One region of the Shinella sp. GW821-FHT11G07 genome, then DNA from elsewhere that is predicted to be linked to it. Evidence: riboswitches for the same ligand, from Rfam matches in the RefSeq annotation. Region 1 holds a riboswitch; each other region holds the start of a gene.
The links. Region 1 has a riboswitch for thiamine pyrophosphate ahead of thiB (thiamine ABC transporter substrate binding subunit). Riboswitches for the same ligand answer to the same signal wherever they lie in the genome.
Positions count from the first base shown of each region.

Region 1 (3,023 bases):
GAATGCGGTCAAGCGCCGCCAGCAGGAAGCGGGCGGCGAGCGGCAGGTTGAAGAAGACATGGGCAATCAGGATGCCGGCGAGCCCGTAGACGCTGACCGGGTTCTGCAAACCGCCGAGCCGCAGCAGATCGTTGACCACACCCTGCCGCCCCCAGACCTCGATAATGCCAAGCGCAGCCACCAGCGCCGGCAGCCCGAGCGGCACGACGGAGAGGCGGATGATCCACACCCGCCCCTGAAAATCCCGTTGTCGCGCCAGCGCGCGGGCGACGGGAATGGCAAGCAGGAGGGAAAGCCCGGTCGAAAGTGTCGCCTGCATCAGGGTAAACTGCGCCACGCGCCAGATATAGGCGTCGAACAGCGGCGCATCGCCGCCGCCGGCATGCGCCAGCAGCATCACCGTCGCCACGCCGACGAAAGCAAGCACGCCGCCGAGGGCAAGGCCCCCGGCGACGCGCAATGTCTTTCGTTCAGCGCGTGCGAAGATCACGTTACTTGGCGCTCATCGCGGCCAGCCATTCGTCGATCCAGGCCTTGCGGTTCGCCGCCACCTCGTCCGATGCCATCAGGAAGGTCTTTTCCGGCTTGACCAGCGCGTCGAAGGCGGCCGGCAGCGGATCCTTCGTCTTGGCGGCCGGCATCATCCAGTTGGTTTCCGGGATGATCGACTGGAAGTCAGGTCCGGTCATGAAGGTCAGGAACTGCTTTGCCAGGTCCTTGTCGTCGGAGGTGCGCGTCAGGCCGGCCACCTCGATCTGCACATAATGCCCTTCGGAGAAGGCGGCCGCCTTGTAGCGCTCCGACTTTTCCGCGATCACATGGTAGGCCGGCGAGGTTGTGTAGGACAGCACCATCGGTGCCTCGCCCTTGGTGAACAGGCCGTATGCTTCCGACCAGCCGGGGGTCACCGTCAAGACGCGGTTCTTGAACGTGCCCCACGCCTCGCCCGCCTTGTCGCCATAGACCGACTTCACCCAGAGCAGCAGGCCGAGCCCCGGCGTCGAGGTGCGCGGGTCCTCGATGACGATCTTCTGCGACGGATCGCCCTCGACCAGCTCCTTCAGGCTCGTCGGTGGATTTTTCACCGTTTCGGTGTCGTAGATGACGGCGAAATGGCCGTAGTCATAGGGCAGGAACGTATCGTCGGAAAAACCGCCCGGCACCGTCAGCCCCTCGGGCGTCAGGCCGTGCGCCTCGAAAAGCCCGGTCGCCTTCGCCTCGGTAATAAGGTTGGTGTCGAGGCCGAGCACCACGTCGGCCTTCGTGCCCTCGCCTTCCAGCTTCAGGCGCGTCAACAGTTCGACGCCATCGGCGACGCCGACCCATTCGACCGTGCAGCCGCAGGTCTTTTCGAAGACTTCCTTGACCTTCGGGCCGGGGCCCCATTCGGAAACGAAGCTTTCATAGGTGTAGATCGTTAGCGTCTTGTCCTGCGCGAAGGCGGGAAAAGCGATGGAAACGGCAAGTGCCGCAATCGAGGACAATACAATCTTGCGCATCCGCGCCTCCTAGTCTGTTCACAAACGGGAATAGGGCGCTGGAATGTGCCGTCTAATCCCTCCGCCGGTACGAGCCGGATCAGGTTCTTCGGGTTGGCGAAACCGCCTCTCAGCCCATGGATCGAAACCCACAAGCACCCCGTTAGAGCAGGAAAAGGCATAATCCCGCTTGTGACAGTACGCAAGAGTTTTGCGGGCAAGCGTCGTCCGGGTGACGCAAAACGGCACGGTCGCACCCTGTTCCATGCGGAACAGCGCGGTGCGAGGCGATGTGGGAAAGTCCAATCACCGGATGAGAGAGGCTCATCCCCGAGATCAGGAGAAACCCCATGCGCAAGATCATCCTTTCCGCCGCCATCGCCTTCGTCGCCGCGGTTTCCTTCGCCGCCCCCTCGCAGGCCGGCTACTACAGCTACGGCCACAAGCCGCACTGCTTCATCAAGAAAGTGAAGTCCTACGACTACTACGGCAACGTCATCATCAAGAAGATCAAGGTCTGCAAATAAACCGACCACCCCCTGACCTCCCCGAAAACCCGGATGTCCCTGCATCCGGGTTTTTTGCTGTTTGGGTGTGCCGTGCGGCATGGATCCTCGGGTCAAGCCCGAGGATGACAGCGGGAGAGAGAGAGAGAGAGACGCGGGCTCATCGAACGGTGCAACACGCGGGAGCACACAACAGTGCGGCACGCACCACCGCTTCTTGCTGCCACACTCCTCTCTCCTTTCGTCATCCTCGGGCTTGACCCGAGGATCCACAATCTCCCACATTTCCCGCATGGCGGGATACGTCTACATCACCACCAACCAGAAGCGCGGCACGCTCTACATCGGCGTGACGTCCGATCTGGAGCGACGCATTCACGAACATCGGGAAGGCCTGACAGCGGGCTTCACCTTGACATATGGCTGCTCTCGCCTCGTCTGGTACGAGGAGCATGACAGCATCGGAACGGCCATTCAGCGGGAAAAATCATTGAAGCGATGGTATCGGCAGTGGAAGATCGAGCTGATCGAGGCGATGAATCCGGACTGGCAGGATTTGTATCTGGATCTGTGGTGAACGCCGTGCAGCATGGATCCTCGGGCCAAGCCCGAGGATGACGGCGGGGAGGAGAGATTGCAGGGCGATCAAACGGAACGGTAGAAGATGCAGCATCCAGGTAAGGCATCAAGGTGCGGCATATACAGCCGTTTCCGGGGCCGCCGCGTCCTCTTCTTTCGTCATCCTCGGGCTTGACCCGAGGATCCGCGCCACACGGCACGACCTCACATCATCCCCACTTCCGCTTCACATTTTCCCCACCCTCGGAATCCATGCCTACAATCCTGCCATCCCGCCGAAGGATACGCTGCCAGGCGTGGCAGTCAGGCGGGATCGGCGCTTTCGGTGCGGGAAGGACGTGAACCTTCACCGGAAGGGCCTGCGGAAAATGGTCTCCCTCCGGCGATCCGGGGGAAACGGCGGGGCGCCGGGCCGGGCCTGCCGTTTCTCCTGATAAATTCGCCGGGCGTGCCTGTGGGG
Region 1 is NZ_JBXARJ010000005.1:127,896-130,918, forward strand. Features, by position in the region: gene thiP (thiamine/thiamine pyrophosphate ABC transporter permease) at 1-487, opposite strand, end outside; gene thiB (thiamine ABC transporter substrate binding subunit) at 492-1,499, opposite strand; TPP riboswitch at 1,539-1,651, opposite strand; gene AC1RT2_RS11690 (hypothetical protein) at 1,829-2,005, shown strand; gene AC1RT2_RS11695 (GIY-YIG nuclease family protein) at 2,277-2,561, shown strand.

Region 2 (3,023 bases), on a different contig from region 1:
GGTGGCGATTGCCGCGGGTTTTGCCGACCAGAGCCATATGACGCGCAATTTTACGCGCCGCTACGGCTACACGCCCGGCGCCTATCTCACCGCCAGCGCCTGAACCTGCAATTTCGTTCAAGACCAAGCATACCCTTCCGGTGTCCCCTGCAACCTCCTCCTCTGCACGGGACCTGCCATGACCACTGAATTCCTCATCACCTCGCTCGTCGTCATCCTGCTGCCGGGCACCGGCGTGATCTACACGCTGGCACTCGGCATCAGCGGCGGTTTTCGCGCCGGGCTGCTCGCCGCCTTCGGCTGCACGCTCGGCATCATTCCGCATATCCTCGCCAGCGTCGTCGGCCTTGCCGCGGTTCTGCATGCCAGTGCGCTGGCCTTCGAGGTGTTGCGCTACATCGGTGTCGCCTATCTGCTGTTCATCGCGTGGAGCCTGCTGAAGGATAGCAATGCGCTGGATATCGGAGACGAAAAGGCACCCGTCGAACGCGCGCTCCGCATCGTGCGAAAGGGCATTCTCACCAACATCTTCAACCCGAAGCTTTCGCTGTTCTTCCTGGCGTTCCTGCCGCAATTCGTGCCGGCAGACGCATCGGACGCCACGGCGCAGATGCTCTTTCTCGGCGGCGTCTTCATGCTGCTCACTTTCCTGGTCTTCGCCCTCTACGGCGCGCTTGCCGCAGGGTTTCGACACCAGGTCCTTAGCCGGCCAAGGATCATGGTCTGGACGCAGCGCAGCTTTGCCGCCGCCCTTGGCCTCATGGGCCTGCGGCTCGCACTGGCAGACCGCTGACGATCAGGTCCAGAGCGCGTGGAAGTGATGAAGCGGTCCGTGGCCGGAGCCAACAGCAAGGGCATCCGAGGTGCGCACCGCGCCGGCGATGAAGCTCTTCGCTGCGGCAACGGCATCCGCAAGCGGCTTGCCCTTGCCAAGTTCCGCCGCGATCGCGCTCGACAGCGAGCAACCGGTGCCGTGGGTGTTGCGCGTCAGTACGCGCACACCCTCGAACCAGCGTTGCCCGTCGGTCGTCGCAAGCACATCGGGGCTTTGCCCACCCGGCAGGTGGCCACCCTTCAAAAGCACGGCCTTCGGGCCGAGCGCCAGCAAGCGCATAGCCTGATCTTCCATTCCCGCGCGGTCGATCGCCTCCGGTTCACCGAGCAACGCGGCCGCTTCCGGCAGGTTGGGCGTCAGCACGGTCGCAAGCGGCAGCAGGCGCCGCGTCAGCGCCTCGACGGCCTGGCTCTCCAGCAGGGATGCCCCGCCCTTCGCAACCATCACCGGATCCACCACGATCGGCAGCCCGCGACGCGACGAAAGTGCCCTGGCGACAGCCTCGGCGATTTCCGCCGAGGCGATCATGCCGATCTTCACCGCATGCACGCGAATGTCGCCAAAAATATCCGCAATCTGCGCCGCAACGAAGGTAGGGGGCACGAGATGCACGCCGGAGACGCCCTGCGTGTTCTGTGCCGTCAACGCGGTCAGAACGGCCATGCCATAGGTGCCGCGGGCGGCGAAGGTCTTGAGGTCGGCCTGGATGCCGGCGCCGCCTGACGGGTCGGATCCCGCAATCGAGAGAATGTTTGCAATCGCCTCAGTCAACGCGCCTCCTCGCGACGAAGGCAGCAGACGGGCAGCACCCAGTCGACTCCCTCCGCCGGCATGATCCGGTTCAGGTTCAAAGGGTGCTTCTCAGCCCGCCTTCCGGCGGACGCCCCTGTCAGGGACGGGTTTTCGCAAATGCCGCCGCACCTGTCACGCCGAAAGTGACAGATGCGCTATTCGATCACACATTGGCCAATCACGCCTTGGTGACGTGATATTCCTTGATGGCCACCATCTTGATCGCCGGATAGCGCTCTGCCTCGTAGCGCAGCGAGAAGGCATCCTGCGCCAGGAACACCGGATCGCCATCGAGGTCGCGGGCGATATCGCCGCGGCGCTGGGTGACGAATTTGTCGAGTTCGGCCGGACTGTCGGACGAAATCCAGCGGCAGACGGAGAAGCGCGACATTTCGAAGGAGACTGGCAGGCCGTATTCCCCCTGAAGCCGCTCCTTCAAGACGTCGAGCTGCAGTGCACCGACGACGCCGACAATGGCGGGCGAGCCGTCTTCCGGCGAGAAGAGCTGCACAACGCCCTCTTCCGCCATCTGCTGGAGCGCTTCCTTCAGCTTCTTCGCCTTCATCGCGTCTTCCAGCCGCACGCGACGGAGAATTTCCGGCGCGAAGTTCGGCACGCCTTCGAAGACCAGCGCCTCGCCTTCGGTCAGCGTATCGCCGATGCGCAAGGTGCCGTGGTTCGGAATACCCACCACGTCGCCGGCATAGGCCGTGTCGGCCAGCTGGCGCTGCGAAGCGAAGAAGAACTGCGGCGCCGACAGGCCGATCTGCTTGCCGGTGCGGGCAAGGCGCACCTTCATGCCGCGCTCCAGCATGCCGGAGCAGACGCGGGCAAAGGCGATGCGGTCGCGGTGGTTCGGGTCCATGTTCGCCTGGATCTTGAAGACGAAGGCGGTCATCTTGTTTTCGGCCGCATGCACCTTGCGCACGTCGGCAACCTGGTCACGCGGCGGCGGGGCGATGGCGCCGAGCGCGTTGATCAGATCACGCACGCCGAAATTGCGCAACGCCGAGCCAAAGAAGACGGGCGTCATGTGGCCCTCGAGGAAGGCCTCGCGATCGAACGGCCGGCAAACCCCTTGGGCAAGCTCGAGTTCCTCGATGAAGGTCTCGCGCTCGTTTTCCGGCAGGTTCTTGGCGACGATCGCGGGGTCGTCGATCTTCGTCGGCTGCACCTGCTTGTCAGAACCGCGGAACGTGCCTTCGGCGAGATGGAAGGAGCCGCAGAAGGTCTTCGAGCGGCCGACCGGCCAGGTGATCGGCGCGGTATCAAGCGCCAGCTTCTCCTCGACTTCGTCGAGGATCTCGAAGGGATCACGGCTCTCGCGGTCCATCTTGTTGACGAACGTAATGATCGGGATGTCGCGCAGGCGGCAGACCTCGAACAGTTTGAGCGT
Region 2 is NZ_JBXARJ010000006.1:229,208-232,230, forward strand. Features, by position in the region: gene AC1RT2_RS14090 (AraC family transcriptional regulator) at 1-103, shown strand, start outside; gene AC1RT2_RS14095 (LysE family translocator) at 179-793, shown strand; gene thiD (bifunctional hydroxymethylpyrimidine kinase/phosphomethylpyrimidine kinase) at 797-1,606, opposite strand; TPP riboswitch at 1,637-1,733, opposite strand; gene AC1RT2_RS14105 (peptide chain release factor 3) at 1,806-3,023, opposite strand, start outside.
Region 2: it holds a riboswitch for thiamine pyrophosphate, as region 1 does, so the genes downstream of both, thiD (bifunctional hydroxymethylpyrimidine kinase/phosphomethylpyrimidine kinase) here and thiB (thiamine ABC transporter substrate binding subunit) in region 1, are expected to answer to the same signal.

Region 3 (3,023 bases), on a different contig from region 1:
GAGCGGGATGTAGGGAAGGCGCACGCCGGCGTGGATGGTGAAATAGTCGACGCCCTGCTCGGCCTGTTCGATCAGCGTGTCGCGGTAGACTTCCCAGGTCAGGTCCTCGGCAATGCCATTGACCTTTTCCAGCGCCTGGTAGAGCGGCACGGTGCCGATCGGTACGGGTGAATTGCGGATGATCCATTCGCGGATGTTGTGGATGTTGCGGCCGGTGGAGAGATCCATGACGGTATCCGCACCCCAGCGGATCGCCCAGACCATCTTCTCGACCTCCTCCGCCATGGAGGAGGTGACGGCGGAATTGCCGATATTGGCGTTGATCTTCACCAGAAAATTCCGGCCGATGATCATCGGCTCGGCTTCCGGATGGTTGATGTTGGCGGGGATGACGGCACGGCCGCTTGCGACTTCCTGGCGGACGAATTCCGGCGTGACGAAATCCGGAATGTGGGCGCCAAAACTCTCACCGTCACGGACAAGGGCGTCCTTCACCGCCTTGCGGCCGAGGTTTTCGCGGATGGCGATGAATTCCATTTCCGGAGTAACGATACCGGCGCGGGCATAGGCAAGCTGGGTCACCGCCTTGCCGTCCGTCGCCCGGCGCGGATGGTTGCGGACGGGGAATTCCGGCGTCAGTCGTTCGCCGGTGGCAAAGCCGTTGTCCTCCGGGCGGATATGGCGGCCCTCGTAACCCACGGTGTCGCCACGGGCTGCGACCCAGGTTTCGCGCAGGCGCGGCAGGCCGGCCTCGATGGCAACGACATGGTTGGGGTCGGTGTAGGGGCCGGAGGCGTCGTAGACCACGACCGGCGGCTCGCCGGAGGTCGGGTGCAGGGAAATCTCGCGCATCGGCACGCGGATATGCGGATGCTGCTCGCCGGCGATGTGGATCTTGCGCGAGGCGGGCAGGGCGCCGGTGGTGACGGTGGGGGTAAGCTTCTGGGCGGCAATATTCATCGTGAGGCTCCAAGTTTTCGTTTGGAGACCCAGTCCTAGAGCCGGAATGATGGAAAGACGCCGACACGGAATCCGGACGTCGGACCACCTGTCAAAACAGCGCTTGCACCGTCCCTACGCCAGTATGAACTGGATCAGGTTCAACGGGTCACTGCGCTGCGAAAGCTAGCAGAATCTCAGCCCCTTGTCGGGACCCCCCTGGTGAATGCCTTAAGCAAAGACGCTACGGGGCGATTTGTCAACACGGTAAAATATGTAAGTTTTTACTCACGTTTTGTTGCGGTGCGCACAAACAGAAACGGCGGGGTTTTGCCCCGCCGTTTCCTTTGAAATCAGTGCGAAAACTATTCGCGCTCGCCGGTGAAATTCAGCAGCAGCTGGAAGATGTTGACGAAGTTCAGGTAGAGCGAAAGCGCACCGAACACGGCCATCTTCTGTTGCGATTCCTGGTCGATGTTTTCGGCATACTGTTCCTTGATGTTCTGCGTGTCCCAGGCGGTGAGGCCGACGAACACGACGATGCCGATCACGGAAATCGCGAACTGCAGCGCGCTCGAACCGAGGAAGATGTTGACGATCGAGGCGATGACGACGCCGATCAGGCCCATGATCAGGAACGAGCCGAACTTCGACAGGTCACGCTTCGTCACGTAGCCGTAAAGGCTTGTCGTGCCGAACATCGAGGCCGCGATGAAGAAGGTGCGCGCGATGCTTGTGCCAGTGAAGACGAGGAACACCGAGGCGAGCGACAGGCCCATCACGGCGCAGAAGGCCCAGAACATCATCTGTGCCGTGCTGGCCGACATCGTCTGGATCTTGAACGAGAAGAAGAAGACGAAGGCGAGCGGCGCCAGCATCACGACCCACTTCAGCGGGGACGAGAAGATCGGCACGTAGAGGGCCGGCGTCGAGCCGACGATGAAGGCGACGAGGCCGGTGATGACCAGGCCTGCGCCCATGTAGTTGTAGACGCGCAGCATATGCTGGCGCAGACCCTCGTCGAAGAGGGCGGCCGACTGCGCCTTCGCGCCGTAGCCAAATCGCTGTTGTACGGGTTCCATCATGGGTCTCCTTCGGTGGAACGGTTGATCAGTAAAGCGTGCGCGAGAGATCCCGCGCGGTTTCCGCCAGGTCGTCGGCCTTTAGACTTTCCGATACCAGCGCATAGGCGACCTCGCCGATCTGCCAGTAGGCGGCCCTGGCATTGTCGGCGTGGAAGAGCAGGACGTGCTGCACGGCAAACGAGCCGGGGCGCACGGCAAAAAGCGACAGGCGTTCGTCCTTGCGCGGCTCCAGCACCAGCTCGACGCTCGGGCCGTAGGCGGAGGGGAAGACCTGGGTGTCGACCACGGTCCAGCCCTTCGGCAGGTTTGGCAGCACGATGGCCGTCGCCGAGCGGATTTCGGCCGGATCGAAGATTTCGATTTCGGGCTGCGAAGCCATGGAGTCGCGCAGCAGCGTCGTCTTGTGCGCCCTGACGGCCTCTTCGACAAAGGCCGGCGGTGGCGTCGAGGCAATGACCTCAGTTGCGCCGAACGGCCCGAGCGTCGCATGCGCGGTCCAGCCGGCGGCAACAAAAAGCGCGATGGTGGCGGCGCGGCGGAAGACCGAGAAGATGCGGCGGCGCGACAGCGCGCGTTCCAGCAGGCGCGCGGCTTCGCGCGTTGCCTGCCGGGTCACCGTGCGGTGGTCGGCAAGCGCCAGGCGCAACTCGTCGCGCACGCGAAGATCCTTCATGATCTGGGCGGCGACCTCCGGCCGTTCCGAAAGATAGGCCTCTACCTCGATGCGCCGGCCGACGGCGAGCTGGTCGTCGACATAGGCGTTGAGATCGGATTCGATGATGGGATCATTGCTTGTCATCGTCAGTGCCTCCGACGATCTTGAGATGCGTGACAGGCGTGGTAGCGCCGTTCTGTTCAAAGGCCCGCAGCCGTTGGCGGGCGCGGGCGACCCGCGACATCAGCGTGCCGACCGGGATGCCGAGCGTGTCGGCGGCTTCCTGGTAGGAAAGCTCTTCGATGGCGACGAGGTGCAGGGCTTCGCGCTGCTCCTCCGGCAGG
Region 3 is NZ_JBXARJ010000004.1:101,869-104,891, forward strand. Features, by position in the region: gene thiC (phosphomethylpyrimidine synthase ThiC) at 1-960, opposite strand, end outside; TPP riboswitch at 1,054-1,170, opposite strand; gene AC1RT2_RS09530 (Bax inhibitor-1/YccA family protein) at 1,305-2,021, opposite strand; gene AC1RT2_RS09535 (anti-sigma factor family protein) at 2,050-2,823, opposite strand; gene AC1RT2_RS09540 (sigma-70 family RNA polymerase sigma factor) at 2,810-3,023, opposite strand, start outside.
Region 3: it holds a riboswitch for thiamine pyrophosphate, as region 1 does, so the genes downstream of both, thiC (phosphomethylpyrimidine synthase ThiC) here and thiB (thiamine ABC transporter substrate binding subunit) in region 1, are expected to answer to the same signal.